DNA from 2 places in the Mesorhizobium sp. P160219 genome. Region 2 is predicted to be linked to the other one. Evidence: predicted binding sites of a transcription regulator. Region 2 holds the regulator's gene; the other holds the start of a gene.
What was found. The regulator LexA, encoded in region 2, represses DNA repair genes until DNA is damaged. The targets are predictions, from matches to a motif close to TGTTCNNNNTGTGTTCNG.

Region 1: AC3EMP_RS04630 (DNA recombination protein RmuC) is a predicted target of LexA. The motif match lies at 5,868-5,885, and genes of this name have one in related genera.

The regions. Positions count from the first base shown of each region.
Region 1 is NZ_JBYNWG010000001.1:919,919-928,140, reverse strand. Features, by position in the region: gene AC3EMP_RS04670 (hypothetical protein) at 1-67, shown strand, start outside; gene AC3EMP_RS04665 (2-dehydropantoate 2-reductase) at 134-1,147, opposite strand; gene dapE (succinyl-diaminopimelate desuccinylase) at 1,263-2,453, shown strand; gene AC3EMP_RS04655 (hypothetical protein) at 2,456-3,061, shown strand; gene truA (tRNA pseudouridine(38-40) synthase TruA) at 3,058-3,813, opposite strand; gene AC3EMP_RS04645 (GNAT family N-acetyltransferase) at 3,825-4,331, opposite strand; gene fmt (methionyl-tRNA formyltransferase) at 4,328-5,278, opposite strand; gene def (peptide deformylase) at 5,284-5,814, opposite strand; gene AC3EMP_RS04630 (DNA recombination protein RmuC) at 5,918-7,171, shown strand; gene AC3EMP_RS04625 (class I SAM-dependent methyltransferase) at 7,272-8,078, opposite strand; gene AC3EMP_RS04620 (GFA family protein) at 8,160-8,222, opposite strand, start outside.
Region 2 is NZ_JBYNWG010000001.1:4,351,053-4,359,274, forward strand. Features, by position in the region: gene AC3EMP_RS21075 (ComEC/Rec2 family competence protein) at 1-2,134, shown strand, start outside; gene lexA (transcriptional repressor LexA) at 2,128-2,910, opposite strand; gene AC3EMP_RS21085 (GntR family transcriptional regulator) at 3,116-3,880, opposite strand; gene kynU (kynureninase) at 4,048-5,295, shown strand; gene kynA (tryptophan 2,3-dioxygenase) at 5,401-6,237, opposite strand; gene AC3EMP_RS21100 (AMP-binding protein) at 6,234-7,859, opposite strand; gene AC3EMP_RS21105 (alpha/beta hydrolase) at 8,143-8,222, shown strand, end outside.

The sequences.
Region 1 (8,222 bases), 3.4 Mb from region 2:
GCAGCCCGTGCCGGCGCCAGGCCCGGCGAGCAAAGCGCCGGCTCCGAGGCGCGCACCAAAGCTGTGACGCGGCGGGCCCACGCGCCTGTTTTCGGGCTATGCGGGCCAAGGCCCGAGGCTCGCGGCAAGTAGACTATCCAGTGACGGCTTCCGGCGTCAGCCCGGGTGAGCCGCGCGTTTCCCGCTCGGCCTGCCGCACCAGCGCGGTGACCCGCTTCAGCAGAGGCGCCGGCGTGCCGGCCTTTTCGGCGAGGCTCAGGACGGCCCCCTGCAGGTCACCGATCTCGGTCGGCCGACCGCGCTGGAGGTCGTCCCACATCGACGAGCGCGCCTGCGGGTCGATGGCGAGCATGCGGCGGGCGACCAGCCGGAACAGCCAGTCCGGCAGCCGGAGCAGCTTCGGCAGCAGGCCGGGACGCAAGCCGCCGATCCGCGCCGGCGCGATATGTAACGCCTTCATCGCCGCCAAGGCCTCGTCGATCTGACCGGCCAGGATCCGCCGCCAGCGGCGGTCGGCAAGTTCGCTCGCCAGCGGCAGGCCGGACAAGGCGACAAGCGCGTTGTTGAGGTTGATCAGCAGCTTGCCCCACTGAACGGCTTTCATGTCGGGATGGGTTTCCACGCCAAGCCCTTCGACATCGAGAAGGCCGGCAAGGCCGGTCACGCCATCTTCGATCATGACCTTGCCGTTGCTGGCGCGATGCACGTGAAGCGGCAAATTGCCTATGGCCGACTGGACGACATTGAACGGCACCATGCCGGCGAGCACAGTCCGTCCACCGAGCCCGGCGCGTAACCGGTCGGCATTGCCGACGCCGTTCTGGAGGCTGACCACCACGACTTCGCCGCGCGCATGTCCGGCAACAAGCGACGCCATCTCCTCGGTAGCGCCGTTCTTGACCGTCACCAGCACCACGTCGGCACTGGCCAGGGCAGCGGCGGGATCAGTGGTGACGGACTCCGGCCGGATGGATCGGTCGCGATTATCGAGATCGGTGATGCGCAGGCCGCCGTCCAGCAAGACCGTCGCGATGCTTGGCCGCGCCAAAAACACCACCTTGCGTCCGGCCAGCGCCAGGCAGCCGCCGACATAGCAGCCTATGCTGCCGGCGCCGGCAATGACGATGATCTTTTCGGCGTTGGCCATGCGATTATCTCGTGTTGGCCTGCACTATACGACAGGAAAACCATAATGTCGGCGGCAGGACCGGTCATCATCTCTGGCCGTGACAGGCCTTTCGCTTTCGACTATCGCTTTGCCCATGAAACTGCCGACCGATCCCGCCGCCAACCTCGCGACCCTCATACGCTGCGCCTCCGTAACGCCCGCCGAGGGCGGCGCGCTGGCTGCCCTGGAAGGCATGCTGAAGCCGCTCGGCTTTTCCGTCGAACGCCCGGTGTTTTCCGAAGACGGCACCCCCGACATCGAGAACCTCTACGCGCGTCGCTCCGGCAATGGGCCGCATCTGATGTTTGCCGGCCATACCGACGTGGTGCCGGCGGGCGACGAGGCGTCGTGGACGCATCCGCCCTTCGCCGCCGAGATCGCCAAGGGCGAGATGTATGGCCGCGGCGCCGTCGACATGAAGGGCGGCATCGCCTGTTTCATCGCCGCCGTGGCGCGCCATGTCGAGAAAAAGGGTGGTCCGAAAGGCTCGGTCTCGCTGCTGATTACCGGCGACGAGGAGGGGCCGGCGATCAACGGGACGACAAAACTGCTCGACTGGGCGGCGGCCAGGGGCGAGAGATGGGACGCCGCGATCGTTGGCGAGCCGACCAATCCGGACACGCTCGGCGACATGATCAAGATCGGCCGGCGTGGCTCGATGTCGGGCAGTGTCACGGTCAACGGCCGCCAGGGCCATGTCGCCTATCCATTGCTCGCCGACAATCCGGTGCGCGGCCTGATCAGCCTGGTCGACGCCTTGCTGTCGCCCGTCTTCGACAAGGGCACGAAGGATTTTCAGCCGACCAATCTGGAAGTGACCTCGATCGATGTCGGCAACCCGGCGACCAATGTTATTCCGGCCAAGGCGACAGCCACCTTCAACATCCGCTTCAACGACACATGGACTGCCGAGACGGTGCAGGCCGAGATCCATAACCGCCTCGACCAGGCGGCGAAGCGCAAGAAATACCGGACCGGCAAGACGCCGGTCGACTACGAGCTGATCTGGCGCGACCGGCCGAGCCATGTCTTCCTGACGCGCGACGACAAGCTGATCGAGACGCTGCGCGGGTCGATCAAGGCGACAGTCGGCAAGGAGCCGGCGCTGTCCACCTCGGGCGGAACCTCGGATGCGCGTTTCATCAAGGACTATTGCCCGGTGGTCGAGTTCGGCCTCGTCGGCAAGACCATGCACATGGTCGACGAGCGCGTCGCACTGGCCGACCTCGAGACGCTGACCCAAATCTACCAGCGCTTCATCGATGACTGGTTCGAGCAGGGCTGATCATGCTTTCGGTTGATGAGACCTCTTCATCGCTTAACGGCGCCTGGCGGCTGATGCTCGGAAAGGCCGACGGCTTGCGGCTGCTCGACCTTTCGGCGGACGGCTTCTGGAATTCCTTCTTCGCCATCGTCGTCGCCGCGCCGGCGATGATCGTCGGCTGGGTCGGCACGGCCAACGAGATCGGCGATCCCAATGCGTTCGCCGGCCGGCTGGGCATGTTGATTCGCCTGGCGACCGTCGACCTCGGCTCGTGGCTGCTGCCCCTGGTTGTGCTTGCCCTGGTCGCATCGCGCGCCGGCATCGGCGACCGCTTCGTCCACTATGTCGTCGCCAGCAACTGGGCGTCGGCGATCACTGCCTGGATGCTGCTGCCTTCAGCGCTGATCAGGCTTTTCCTGCCGTCTGGCAACCCGGTTGCCGAATTGGTGTGGCTGGTTCTGGTGGTGCTGTCGCTGGTACTCTCCTGGCGGATGACCAACGCCGCGATCGGCAAGGGCGCGGCTGTCGGCAGCGCCGTGTTCGCAGGCATGTTGGTGGTGTCTCTGGCCGTCTTGTTCGGCCTGGTGGCGCTGCTCGGCATCACTGTGCCGACCGCCGCTCCGGCTTAGAACTTTTCCGGATAGTCTACACCGACGAGAAAAAGCCCGTCGGGCGGCGCCACCTGGCCGCAGGCGGCGCGGTCTTGCGCCGCGAGCGCTGCCTTGAGGTCGGCGGCGGTCCAGCCGCCGTCGCCGACGCGTTTCAGCGAACCGACCATGGAGCGCACCTGGTTGTGCAGGAAAGAGCGCGCCGAGGCCCTGACTTCGATCAGGTCGCCCTGGCGGCTTACATCGAGCCGCTCCAGCGTCCGCACCGGACTGTTGGCTTGGCATTGCGTCGAGCGGAAGGTGGTAAAGTCATGTCGGCCGAGCAGGACTTTCGCCGCTTCGTGCATGGCGTCCGCATCGAGCCGCTTCGGCACCCACCAGACCTTGCCCTTTTCCATCGCTGCAGGCGCGCGCCGGTTGAGGATGCGGTAGAGATAGTGCCGTCCGGTGGCCGAGAAACGGGCGTCGAACTCATTGGGGACAACCGTGGCCTGCAGGATGGCGATGCGCGCGCCTGCCGCCTGCAGGTGCGCGTTGACGGCGTCGCGCACCTTGTCGTTTGGCCATGCCTTGGCGAGGTCGACATGCGCCACCTGGGCGGTCGCATGCACGCCGGCGTCGGTGCGGCCGGCGGCGCGTATCCGCACCGCCTCACCGCAAAATTTCTCGATCGCCTGCTCTATCGCCTGCTGCACCGAAGGCTGATCCGCCTGGTGTTGCCAGCCGGCGAAGAGGCTGCCGTCATATTCGATATCGAGACGAAAACGCGGCATACACCCTTCGTTCAGGCGGCGAGTGCGGTAAAGGCCTGGGCGTAGACCAGTTTGCCTTTTTCGGGTGCGTCACCCCAGGCCAGCGCCTGCAGCGCTTCGCCCTGATATTCGCTCTCGAACTCTTCGGCCCGCGCATGATTGTAGCCGAAGCGGCCGTAATAGGCCGGATCGCCCAACACAACGGCGAGCGTCTCGCCGGCATCCCTGAGGCGGATATGCGCCTCGCGGATCAGCGCACCGCCAATGCCCGAGCCGTGGAACGAAGGTTCCACCGCCAACGGCGCCAGCGCCACGGCTGCAAACTGCTTGCCGCCGTTCCTAACGAACAGCCTGGAAAACAGGATGTGGCCGACCACCTGGCCGTCTTCTTCCGCCACCAGTTCGACAACGGCGTCGCCGCCGGTGACCAGAGCGTCGACCAGCCCGGCCTCCGCCTGCTGGCCGAATGCGTGTTCCTCGACCAGGCGTATGGCCTCGCGGTCCCGCGGCGTCGCGCCGCGTATCGACATCATGCTCATGAGAACTTCATTCCTTTTTCGATCTTGGCCCCGCGCAGAAACTCCTTCGCGGCAGCAGGCTTTCCGCCCGCCCGTTGAACTTCGACCAGCCTGACCGCGCCCGACCCGCAGGCGACCGTCAGCCGGTCATCGAGAATTCCTCCCGACTCGCCCATGCTTTCAGAAAGCGTACCTTCAGAAAGCGTCGAGCGAAGCAGTTTCAGCCGTTCCGTGCGGCCGCCGATGTCGGCCTCGCACCAGGCGCCGGGGAATGGCGACAGCCCGCGAATGTGATTGTGGACCTCCGCAGCCGGGCGCGTCCAGTCCACACGTGTCTCCGACTTATCGATTTTCCTGGCGTAGGTCACCCCGTCAGCCGCCTGCAAAGTCGATGCCAGGGTATTTGTCTCCAATCGGGACAGCGCTTCCACCATCAGCGTGGCAGCAATATTCATCAAGCGGTCGTGCAGATCGCCGGCCGTCATATCGGGCTCTATGGCGCATTTTTCAACCAGTGCCACCGGACCGGTGTCCAGGCCCTCTTCCATGCGCATCACCATCATGCCGGTCTCGACGTCGCCGGCCATAATGGCGCGCTGGATGGGAGCTGCACCACGCCAACGCGGCAAAAGCGAGGCGTGGCCGTTGAGGCAGCCGAGGCGCGGAGCCTCCAGAATAGCCTTCGGCAACAGCAAACCATACGCGACGACGACCGCGACATCGGCACGCAACGCCTGGAAAGCAGCTTGCTCGGCCTCGCCCTTCAGCGACAGCGACGTGCGCACTTCGATGCCCAGCCGCTCAGCCTCGCGCTGCACCGGCGACGGTGTCAGCTCCAGCCCGCGGCGGCCCGCGGCGCGCGGCGGCTGGGTGTAGACGGCTGCTATCTCGTGCCCGGCCTCGGCAATCGCGCGCAGCACCGGCACCGAAAACTCCGGCGTGCCCATGAAGATGACGCGAAGCGGCATCTTCCCTATCCCACCAGCTTGCCCGGCGCCTTGTCCTTGGCGAGCTTCTTGAACTTCTTGACCACCATGTCGCGCTTCAGCTTCGAGATGTGGTCGATGAACAGCACACCGTTGAGATGGTCGATCTCGTGCTGCAGGCAGGTCGCCATCAGGCCTTCGGCCTCGATCTCCTGCAGCTTGCCGTCGCGGTCGAGATATTTCACGCGCACCGAGGCGGGACGCTCGACCTCGGCGTAATAGTCCGGGATCGACAGGCAGCCTTCCTCGTAGACGGAGCGAGCGTCGGCGCTTTCGAGGATTTCGGGATTGATGAAGACATGCGGCGCCGGCGGCTCGTCTTCCTTGGCGAGGTCGATGACCAGCATGCGCAGCGGCTCGCCAATCTGGATTGCGGCCAAGCCGATGCCCGGCGCATCATACATCGTCGCCAGCATGTCGTCGGTCAGTTTGCGCAAAGGCGCGTCGACGCGTTCGACCGGTTTGGAAACCTGGCGCAGGATAGGATCGGGAAGGATGATGAGCGGCTTGATCGACATGGCGCCTCACCTAAAACGTCGCAGGAGAAGCGTCAACCGGTGCGAATCGGTCTCGTTCACGTTTTGATCTGTGCCAGGTCTGCGAATTGGCTATGCTGGCGGGATGAACGACCTGAGCACCATCCTTTCCGAACCCGTTGCCCGGCTTGGCGCGACGACGATCACGCTCGGCCATGCACTGGCCATCGGCGCGCTGGTGTTTCTCGGCCTGTTCCTGGCGCTTGTCGTGGCGCTGTGGCGATCGGCCAAGGCGCGCACCATCGCCGCGGCGGAAGCCGCCGACCACGCCCGCGACGCCGAGGCGCGGATGGCCGGCATTTTGCAAAGCCAGGCCGAGATGCAGGGCCGCATGGGCGCCATCGCCGACGTGTTCGGCGCAAGGCAGGCCGAACTCAACCAGTCGATCGGCCAGTGCCTCGACGCCATGACCGGCCGACTCGGCCAAACCATGACCGAACAGACCAAATCGACGCAAGAGAGCCTCGCCAAACTGCAGGAACGGCTGGCGGTCATCGACACCGCGCAAGGCAACATTCAGTCGCTGGCCGGCCAGGTCGTGCAATTGCAGGCGATCCTGTCCAACAAGCAGACGCGCGGCGCCTTCGGCCAGTCGCGCATGGAGGCGATCGTCGCCGACGGCCTTCCGATGGGCGCCTACGAGTTCCAGGCAACGCTGTCAAACGGCAGCCGTCCCGACTGCCTGGTCAGGATGCCGAACGGTGCGCCGCAGCTTGCCATCGACGCCAAGTTTCCGCTGGAAGCCTGGAACGCCATCCGCGCCGCCGATGGCGCCGAACAACAGAAGATCGCGGCCCAGGCTTTCCGCCGCGACATCGAAATTCACGTCCGCGATATCTCGGAAAAATACCTGATCCAGGGCGAGACGCAGGACACCGCCTTCATGTTCGTGCCGTCCGAATCGGTGTTCGCCGAAATCCACGAGAATTTCGACGCCGTGGTCCAGAAGGCGCACCGGGCGCGTGTCATCATCGTCTCGCCGTCGCTTTTGATGCTGTCGATCCAGGTCATCCAGGCCATCCTCAAGGACGCCCGCATGCGCGAACAGGCGCATCTGATCCAGGGCGAGGTGATCCGGCTGATGGAGGACGTCGCGCGCGTCGACGAACGCGTGCGCCGGTTGCAGACGCATTTTGGCCAGTCGGCCAAGGATATCGACGAGATACTGGTGTCGACGTCGAAGGTGACCAAGCGCGGCCAAAAGATCGAAGCGCTGGAGTTTGGCGAAAACGAAGCCGAAGTGCGCGGTGGCGGACCCGCCAAGGCCGAAGCCGGGGTGCGGGTGGCGGATTCCAAGACGGGGCAGCTCAGGCTACGTGTCGTCGAAGGCGACGATTAAAGTGCGTCGCGCTGAAACGGATTCATACGACGCGCTTTAAGTCTTTGTTTTGATGAATGTCGTTGTCCCAGAACCGCGGCTCACTTCTGGGCAACATGCATTAGACCGTAGCCACCATCACGTGCGCCTGGATCTTGGCCGCAACCTCGCCGCTGCCGTGTCTGGCTGCAATCACGGACGCGGCGTGATCGGTTGCGGCTTCCAGTTTTCCTCTGGCCTCGATTTCGTTGCGAAGCGGAGTTCCCTGGCAATAGGCAACCGCCGGAAGGCGCGGCGAGGAGGCACGGCTTTGTTCGGCCCTCGTGTCGATCACCACACGGGAGAAACCTGCGGCTTCCAACTCGCCGCGGATCAATGCAGTGTCATTGTAGCCGTGCGGCGTGCGGGCGAGAAAGCGGGGCGGATCGTTCGGAAAAATCTCCGCAAGAGCATTCGTCACATCATTGGCGAATACATTCTCTTCAATGCGATCCCACACGTTGAACAGGAAATGGCCGCCGGTCTTCAGGACCCGCTTTGCTTCGCGATAGCCGGCGGCTCGGTCGGGAAAGAACATCGCGCCGAACTGACAGCAAACGAGATCGAAAGCCGCATCTTCGAACGGCAGCGCCAGAGCATCCGCCTGACGCCATTGTATACGACTGTCGGGAGCTTGTCGCGAGGCCGCGTAGTCGAGCATAGGCTGGTTGAGGTCGGTCACGACATAGCTTGCGCCGGGAGACAGTTTTGGAGCCAATGCGCGGGTGACAACGCCGGTGCCGGCGGCGACTTCCAGGACGGCGCCGGGCGACAAGGACGCTGCCCGTCGTGCCAAATCCGCGGCGAACGGCTCGAAGATCAGCGGCACCATGTAGCGGTCGTAGTTTTCCGGAATCGAGCCGGCAAACACTTTGTCCGTTTCCGACATTGCTATCCCCCGCCATCCGTTTGATGGCTAGCCTAGCACATTATTGGCTGGTTTGGGCCGCGTTTAACCGGGAGGCAGGTGCTACTGCGCCTCTACGATGCTTACGCCCTCGAATTCCGGAAGCCAGTGCAGGGCCGATCGGTG
Region 2 (8,222 bases):
CGTCTACTTCTCGCTGGCCGGCGAGCCGGGCTTTGCGCAGCCAATCGCCATTGTGGTGCTGGCGACATGTTGCGCTGTCGCCACGCGATCGCGGCCGAGGACGCATCTGTTCTGCATGGCCGCGATGCTGTGCGCGCTCGGCGTCGTCGCCGCCAAAGTCGAGACTTGGCGCGCCGGAACGCAGATGCTCGGCTCCGAGATTCAGACACGGCTGACCGGCCGCGTCGTCAGTCTCGAACAGATGGAAAGCGGCCGCATCAGGCTGACGCTCGATGTGGTTTCGACCGCTTACCCCGAGCTGCGCTACGCCCCGGAGCGGGTCAGGCTCTCGGCGCGGACCGTTCCCGCCGATATGACCGCCGGCTCCCTGATCACCGGCTATGCCAGGCTGTTGCCGCCGACCGGTCCGGTGCGGCCGGAGAGCTACGATTTCTCCTTCGACAGCTATTTCACCGGTATCGGCGGCAGCGGCTTCTTTCTCGGCAATCCGAAAACCATTGCTACGCAGGGACCGCCGCCGCTGACCGCGCGGCTCTCCTCGGCAATCGAGAACGCGCGCGAAAACATTGCCGACCATATCAGGGGCAAAATCGGCGGCGCCGAAGGCGAGATTGCCGCGGCGTTGATTGTCGGGGTGCGCGCCGGCATCCCGGACGAGGTCAACGAAGCGATGCGGCGCACCGGCATCTACCACATCATCTCCATCTCCGGCCTGCACATGGCGCTGGTTGCCGGCACCATCATGGCGTTGCTGCGTGGCGCCTTTGCGCTGTTTCCCGATTTCTCTTCGCGCCGCCCAGTCAAGAAATATGCAGCAGTGGCAGCACTCGTCTCCATCGCCGCCTATCTCGTCATTTCAGGCGTCGTGGTTGCCGCCGAGCGCAGCTTCATCATGCTGGCGGTCATGCTTGTCGCCGTGCTGTTTGATCGCGCCGCACTCACCATGCGCAATCTGGCGATCTCCGCCATTGCCGTCATCCTGGTGTCGCCGCACGAGGTGGTCGGTCCCAGCTTCCAGATGTCGTTTGCTGCCACCGCCGCCCTTGTCGGCGCCTATGCCGGCTGGGCCGATTACCGCGCCGACAAGGTGAGAACGCCGCCGGCAAAGCGCTCCTTCGTCGGCTTCCTGTCGCGAAAATTCGCGCTGGCCATGGGCGGCCTCGCCATGACCTCGATCATCGCCGGCAGTGCAACCTTGCTGTTCGCCATCTGGCATTTTCAGCGTGTGTCGCCGCTCAGCCTGATCGCCAATCTGGCCGTGATGCCGATTGTTTCGTTGATCGTCATGCCTTTTGCCGTGCTCAGCGCACTGGCGATGCCGTTCGGCGCCGACGGGCCGTTCCTCTATGTGATGGGCAAGGGTCTGATGGCGATGATCGCTATATCGGCCTGGATTTCCGAGCGCTCGCCGGTCGACGCCGTCGGGCTGATCTCCATCCGCTCGGTGCTGTTGGTGGCGGTCGCCCTCGTCATCGCCACCATGGCCACCACCTGGCTCAGGTTGGCGGCCGTGCCTTTCGCGCTGGCCGGCCTGTTGACGGTGCCGCAGGTGCTTACGCCCGACGTGCTCATATCCGAGGATGCGCATCTGGTGGCCATGCCGATCGGTGGCGGCGAACTCGCCCTCAACCGCGAACGCTCCAACGAATTCACCACGGACAATTGGAAACGGGCGCTGCGGGCCGAAACCATTATCCCACCTGAGATTTTCGAGTCAACAGATACGCGGTTCGATCTCGATCCGCTCGATCTGCCGCCCGGCTCGCCCTTCTATTGCACCGGCGATCTCTGTATCGCCCGGCACCCTTCCGGAGCCATTGTAGCGCTTGCGAAAGACCGCAAGACGGCGCGGCCGGCCTGTGCCTTCGCGAGCCTGATCGTCATCGATGACGCCACCGCCTACAATCCGTGCCGCGACCCGCTGGTGCTGGTCGTGACGAAGAAACAGCTGGCCCGCGACGGCAGCGCCGCCGTCTTCTTCGATCCGCAATCGGCAGCTGCAGCGCCAACCATCCGCTTCGCCGTCGACAAGCCGTATCGCCCCTGGCACGAGCAACGCCGCTTCTCCCGCGAAGCGCGCGGCCTGCCGCCTTACAACCAGCGTGAAAAGTACAAACCCAAGCCGGCTCAGTAGCGCCGGATCAATCCGACAAGCTTGCCCTGCACCTTCACCCTGTCCGGTCCAAAAATGCGGGTCTCGTAGGCCGGGTTGGCGGCTTCCAGGGCGATCGAGGCGCCCTTGCGGCGGAAGCGTTTCAGGGTCGCTTCCTCATCGTCGACCAACGCCACCACGATCTCGCCGGGGCTGGCTGTGTCGGCATTGCGGATGATGACCGTGTCGCCATCGAAAATGCCGGCCTCGATCATCGAATCGCCCTTGACCTCGAGCGCGTAGTGTTCGCCGCCCATGATCATATCGGGCGGCACCGAGATCGAATGGGTCTGATGCTGGATGGCGTCGATCGGCACGCCGGCGGCGATGCGTCCCATAACCGGGATTGAAATCGCGGAAACGGCATCGTCATTGCCGGCCGACATCGAACGCGACGGCGAGCCCGGCTTGATCTGGCGGCCGAGACCGCCTTGGCCCAACGCGCCTTGTCCTTGGCCGCCTTGCCCTTGGCCGGTTTGACCAAGACTGCCCTGAATGACGCTCGGCGAAAACTTCCTCGCCGCATTGAGGCCTGGTGCGATCGAGTCGGGCAGCCGCAGCACTTCCAGCGCGCGCGCCCGGTTCGGCAGCCGGCGAATGAAACCGCGCTCCTCAAGCGCCGTGATCAGGCGGTGGATGCCGGACTTGGAGGCGAGGTCGAGCGCTTCCTTCATCTCGTCGAAGGACGGCGGGATTCCGCTCTCCTTCAGGCGTTCATGGATGAACATCAGAAGCTCATGTTGTTTGCGCGTCAGCATCGCGGCCCCCAAGGGTTCTGAAACCAGAATCAGAAAAAACAAACCCAGAACAAACACTATCTGTTCCAGTTGTGTTCCGCAACCTTTTAAAGTTTAATGAATGTGTTGACGTTTTGTTCAGCGTAACGTTCGGCGCTGCGAGCGCCGCCTGCGCCCAGTTGCCAGCAACGGGGTGAAACGAAGACAAAGTGCCCTGCGTCGTCGGCTACGATCGCCGCTTCCTTTTCGGACGGGGCTGCGCAGCATCCGCGCCGGGTTCGCTCTGGGCATAGACCTGCAGCGTGTAGCCGATGTGAGCGGTCATCAGAGTTTTCGCACGTTCGACGTCGCGATCGAGGGCCGCTTCCATCAGGGCGGTATGGTGTTCGATCGCCACGGCGTCGCGCAGGGCCGCCACGGCCTTCCGGTGTCCATCCGTGCGGCCGGCGGCGGCGCGCAGCGTCGGGGCCAGACCCAGAAAGCGGTGATGGCGATGCAATTGGTCGGAAATCGTCGCATTGAACTGCTGCAGCCAGCTGGATGTCGCGGCACTGAGCAGGGCCGCATGGAAGGCATCGTGTTTTTCGTACCACGCGTCGACCGCATCATCCGATGGATCGTCGAGAACAGACCCGCACCGTGAGAGACGATAGTGGGCGGCAACGACCGCGTCTTCCCACTCACGGTCGCCTTTCTCGATCGATTCCACCAGCAGGGGCAGTTCGACCACCAGCCGCGCACGCGCCAGATCCTCGAGCTCCGCCCGAGAGACGGGAGCGACCGCAAACCCGCGGTTGCTGATGGCGGTCACAAGCCGTTCCGCCTCCAGCCGCGACAGCGCCTCGCGCAACGGCGTCCAGCCGATGCCGTAGGTGTTGCGCAACGTGCTCAGCTTCAACGGCGCGGCAGGCGCCAGCCGGGTCGCAAGAATATCGCGCCTGAGCAGGCGATAGGCCACTTCCGTCTTCGAGGTCTGCTCGTCATCCAGCATCGTGATCCATCAGTCATAAACGCTCGGCGGATCATTATATATCAAAGCCTTTCAATGGGTGAATTATATATAATGTTTGACAGTTCAAGGGCGACCACTCAAGATCGCCGGCATGTTTGGGCGGCAGGCTCCGCCGCGCGCGTTTGTCCATGGAGGGGCGCCGGATCATGAGCACGACACCCGATCTCGCTGCAATCGAAGCAATGGATGCCGCCGATCCGCTGCGCTCCATGCGTGAACGCTTTGTCTTGCCGCAAGGCGTAATTTATCTCGACGGCAATTCGCTGGGTGCCGCGTCACCAGCCGTCTTCAGCGAATTGCAGCAGGCCGCCACGCAGGAATGGGCGCACGACCTCATTCGCGCCTGGAACACCGCTGGCTGGTTCAACATGCCGGTGGAACTGGGAGATCAGCTCGGACGACTGATCGGCGCGGCTGACGGGCAGACGGTGGTCTGCGACACAACCTCGATCAACATCTACAAGCTGCTGCACGCCGCGCTCGGCATGCGGCCGGCTCGGTCGGCCATCGTTGCCGAGGGCGACAGTTTCCCGACCGACCTCTACATGGCCGAAGGCGTCGCCTCGACCCGGCCGGGAACGCGGCTGCGGCTGGAGGGCGTCGACGCGGCCGCAATCGAGGAGCTGATCGACGACAGCGTTGCCGTCATCCTGGTCAACCACGTAAACTACAAATCCGGCCAGTTGCGCGACATGGCGGCGCTGACGCGCAAGGCACATGACGCCGGCGCGCTGATCATCTGGGACCTCTGCCACACCGCCGGCGCCTTGCCGGTCGAACTCGACCGTGCCAATGCCGATTTCGCTGTCGGCTGCACCTACAAATACCTCAATGGCGGCCCGGGCTCGCCGGCCTTCATCTACGCGGCCGAGCGCCACCATGGTGATATCAGGCAGCCGCTCAGCGGCTGGTGGGGCCATGCGCGGCCCTTTGCCTTCGAGCAGGGCTTTGCCGTCGGCAGCGGCATCCGCCGCTTCCTGTGCGGAACGCAGCCGGTGCTGTCGATGCGGGCGCTCAAGGGCGCGCTCGATATCTGGAACGACGTCGACATGGCGGCGGTGCGCAGAAAAAGCATCGCACTGACCGACCTGTTTATCCAGCTCGTCGAAGCCAGATGCGGCGCCTACGGCCTTGAACTCGAAAGCCCGCGCGACGGCAGCCAGCGCGGCAGCCAGGTGTCGTTCCTCCACCCGCATGGCTACCAGGTGATGCGGGCGCTGATCGAGCGCGGCGTGATCGGCGATTTTCGGGCGCCGTCGACCATCCGTTTCGGCTTCACGCCGCTCTATGTCGGTTATGGCGATGTCTGGCAGGCGGTCGAAGCGCTGGAGGATATTTTGCGCACCGGCGCCTGGCAGGACGCCCGCTTCGCGGTGAAGACCGCGGTTACGTGAGAAACTAGAGCAATTTCAGGAAAAGTGTGAAGCGGTTTTCCGTCCGAAATTGCGTCAATCAAAGAGCTAGAGCATTTCGCCGTTTACGTTAAACGGTGAAATGCTCTAGAGCCGGGTGCGGACCGTCCAGAGCTCCGGAAACAGCACGACCTCCAGCATCTTCTTCAGATAGGAGGCGCCTGAGGTGCCGCCCGTGCCGCGCTTCAAGCCGATGATGCGCTCGACCGTGGTGACGTGGTTGAAGCGCCAGCGGCGGAAATAATCCTCGAAGTCGACCAGCTTCTCGGCCAGTTCGTAGAGCATCCAGTAGCGCTGCGGGTCGCGGTAGACGGTTTGCCAGGCAGCCAGCACTTCTTCGTTCTCGACGCGCGTCTCGCGCCAGTCCGTGCGACTGGCGTCGGCGCCGATGTCGAAGCCATTGCGCGCCAAAAGCAGAAGCGCCTCGTCATAGAGCGACGGCGTGGCCAGGATGGCTTCCAGCCTGTCCGTAAGGTCGGGCCGGTGCTTGTGCGGCCCGAGCATGGCAAGGTTGCGGTTGCCGGCCATGAACTCGATAGCGCGGTACTGCCACGACTGGAAGCCCGAGGATTGGCCGAGCGCGTCGCGAAACTCGGTGTATTCGCTTGGCGTCATCGTGCGCAGCACGTCCCAGGCATTGTTGAGCTGCTCGAAGATGCGCGCGACGCGAGACAGCATCTTGAAGCTCGGTTCGAGGCGGTCGGCGCGGATTGAGCGGATCGCGGCGCCGATCTCGTGCAAAGCGAGCTTCATCCACAATTCCGATGTCTGATGCTGGATGATGAACAGCATCTCGTCATGGGCCGAAGACAGCGGCGCCTGCGCATCGAGCACCTTGTCCAGCTGCAGATAGTCGCTGTAGGACATCCGCTCCTTGAACGACATCTGCGCGCCATCGGACGCCGGATCGTGCGGCTTAATCAATTGCTCTTCTCCGCGCGCAACCGGAATCGCTGGATCTTGCCGGTCTGGGTTTTGGGCAAGGCGTCGATGAACTTCACCGAACGCGGATATTTGTAGGGCGCGATCGTTGCCTTGACGTGGTCCTGCAGGCGTTTGACGGTCAATGCGTCCGGCGAAACACCTTGCACAAGCACGATATGCGCCTCGACGATCTGGCCGCGCTCGCGGTCCTCGGCGCCGGTCACCGCGCATTCGGCGACGTCGGGATGCGAGAGCAGCGCCGCTTCGACCTCGGGGCCGGCGATGTTGTAGCCGGCGCTGACGATCATGTCGTCGGAACGCGCGGCGAAGTGGAAGAAGCCATCCTCGTCCTGCGTGAACGTATCGCCGGTGAGGTTCCAGCCATCGCGGACATAGTCCTTTTGCCTGGCATCGGCCATGTAGCGGCAGCCGGTCGGGCCGCGCACCGCCAGCCGGCCGGTAGAGCCGCGCGGCAGCTCCCGCATCTCGTCATCGACGATGCGTGCCTGATAGCCGTCGACGGGTTTGCCGGTGGAGGCCGGCTTCATGTCGTCGAAGCGGTTGGAGATAAAGATATGCAGCATCTCGGTGGCGCCGATCCCATCGAGGATCGGCTTGCCGGTCTTCTGTGTCCATTCCTCGAAGACAGGCGCCGGCAGCGTCTCGCCCGCCGAAACCGCGACGCGCAGCGAGGACAAGTCAGCGCCTTCATCCATCGCCTTGAGCATGGCGCGATAGGCTGTCGGCGCGGTGAAGGAAATGGTCGCTTTGTAAGTCTCGATGATGTGGATCATGTTGGGTGGCGTCGCCTGTTCCAGCAGCGTCGCCGCGGCGCCGAAGCGCAGCGGGAAGATGGCGAGCCCGCCAAGACCGAAGGTGAAGGCAAGGGGCGGGGAGCCGACGAAGATGTCGTCGGGCGTCACCTCCAGGATTTCGCGGGCATAGGCGTCGGCGATGATCAGCAGGTCGCGATGGAAATGCATCGTCGCCTTCGGCACGCCGGTGGTGCCGGAGGTGAAGCCGAGCAGGGCGACATCGTCGCGGCCGGTGTTGACGGCAGTGAAGGTGACCGGCTTGTCGAGGGCGGCGCGGTCGAGTTCCGCGTCATGGTTGGCCGTGCCGTCGAAGCCAACGACCTGCTTGAGATACGCACTGCCCTTGGCGCAGGCGGTCATCTCGTCCATCAGCCTTGTATCGCAAAGCGCAACCGTGATTTCCGCCTTGTCGACGATCTTGGCGAGTTCGCCGGCGCGCAGCATCGGCATGGTGTTGACGACCACCGCGCCAACCTTGGTGGCGGCCAGCCAGCAGGCGACCATGGCCGGGTTGTTGGCCGAGCGGATCAGCACCCGGTTGCCCGGCTTGACGCCATAATTCTCGACCAGGGCATGGGCGAGCCTGTTGGTCCAGTCGGACAGTTCCTTGTAGGTGCGGCGGCGGCCATTGCCGATCAGCGCGGTGTGGTCGCCGAACCCTTTTTCGACCAGCCTGTCGGTCAATTCGACGCCGGCATTTATGTGGTCGGGATAGTCGAAGCCGTCGAGCAAAAACTCCGGCCATTGCTCCGGCGGCGGCAGGTTGTCGCGCGTGAATGTGTCGATATGCGCTGATGGCCCAAGCATTTTCGGCTGCCCCTGTCTGCCTCGCGCCCATGGCTGAACAAGGCGCAGGATCGCACCAGTCGAAATTTGTTTCAAGCCTAAAATGTTTTTAGATCGCAGGATTGACGCCGCCCTGTTCGGCGGCCATTCCTGTCGACTGAACTGAAGCCATCCGGGAGGGATGCAGATGCTCCAACATCGTGTTGCCGATTGGGACAATGCCTACGCCAACGGCGACAACATTGCCGGCAGCAATCGCTGGCCGGCCGCGTGGGACACACCGGCACAGGCTTTTCGCGACACAATGTCGGCGTCCGGTCGGGCCAAGCTCGACATCGACTATGGCGACAGCCCGCGCAACAGGCTCGATCTGTTCCTTCCCGA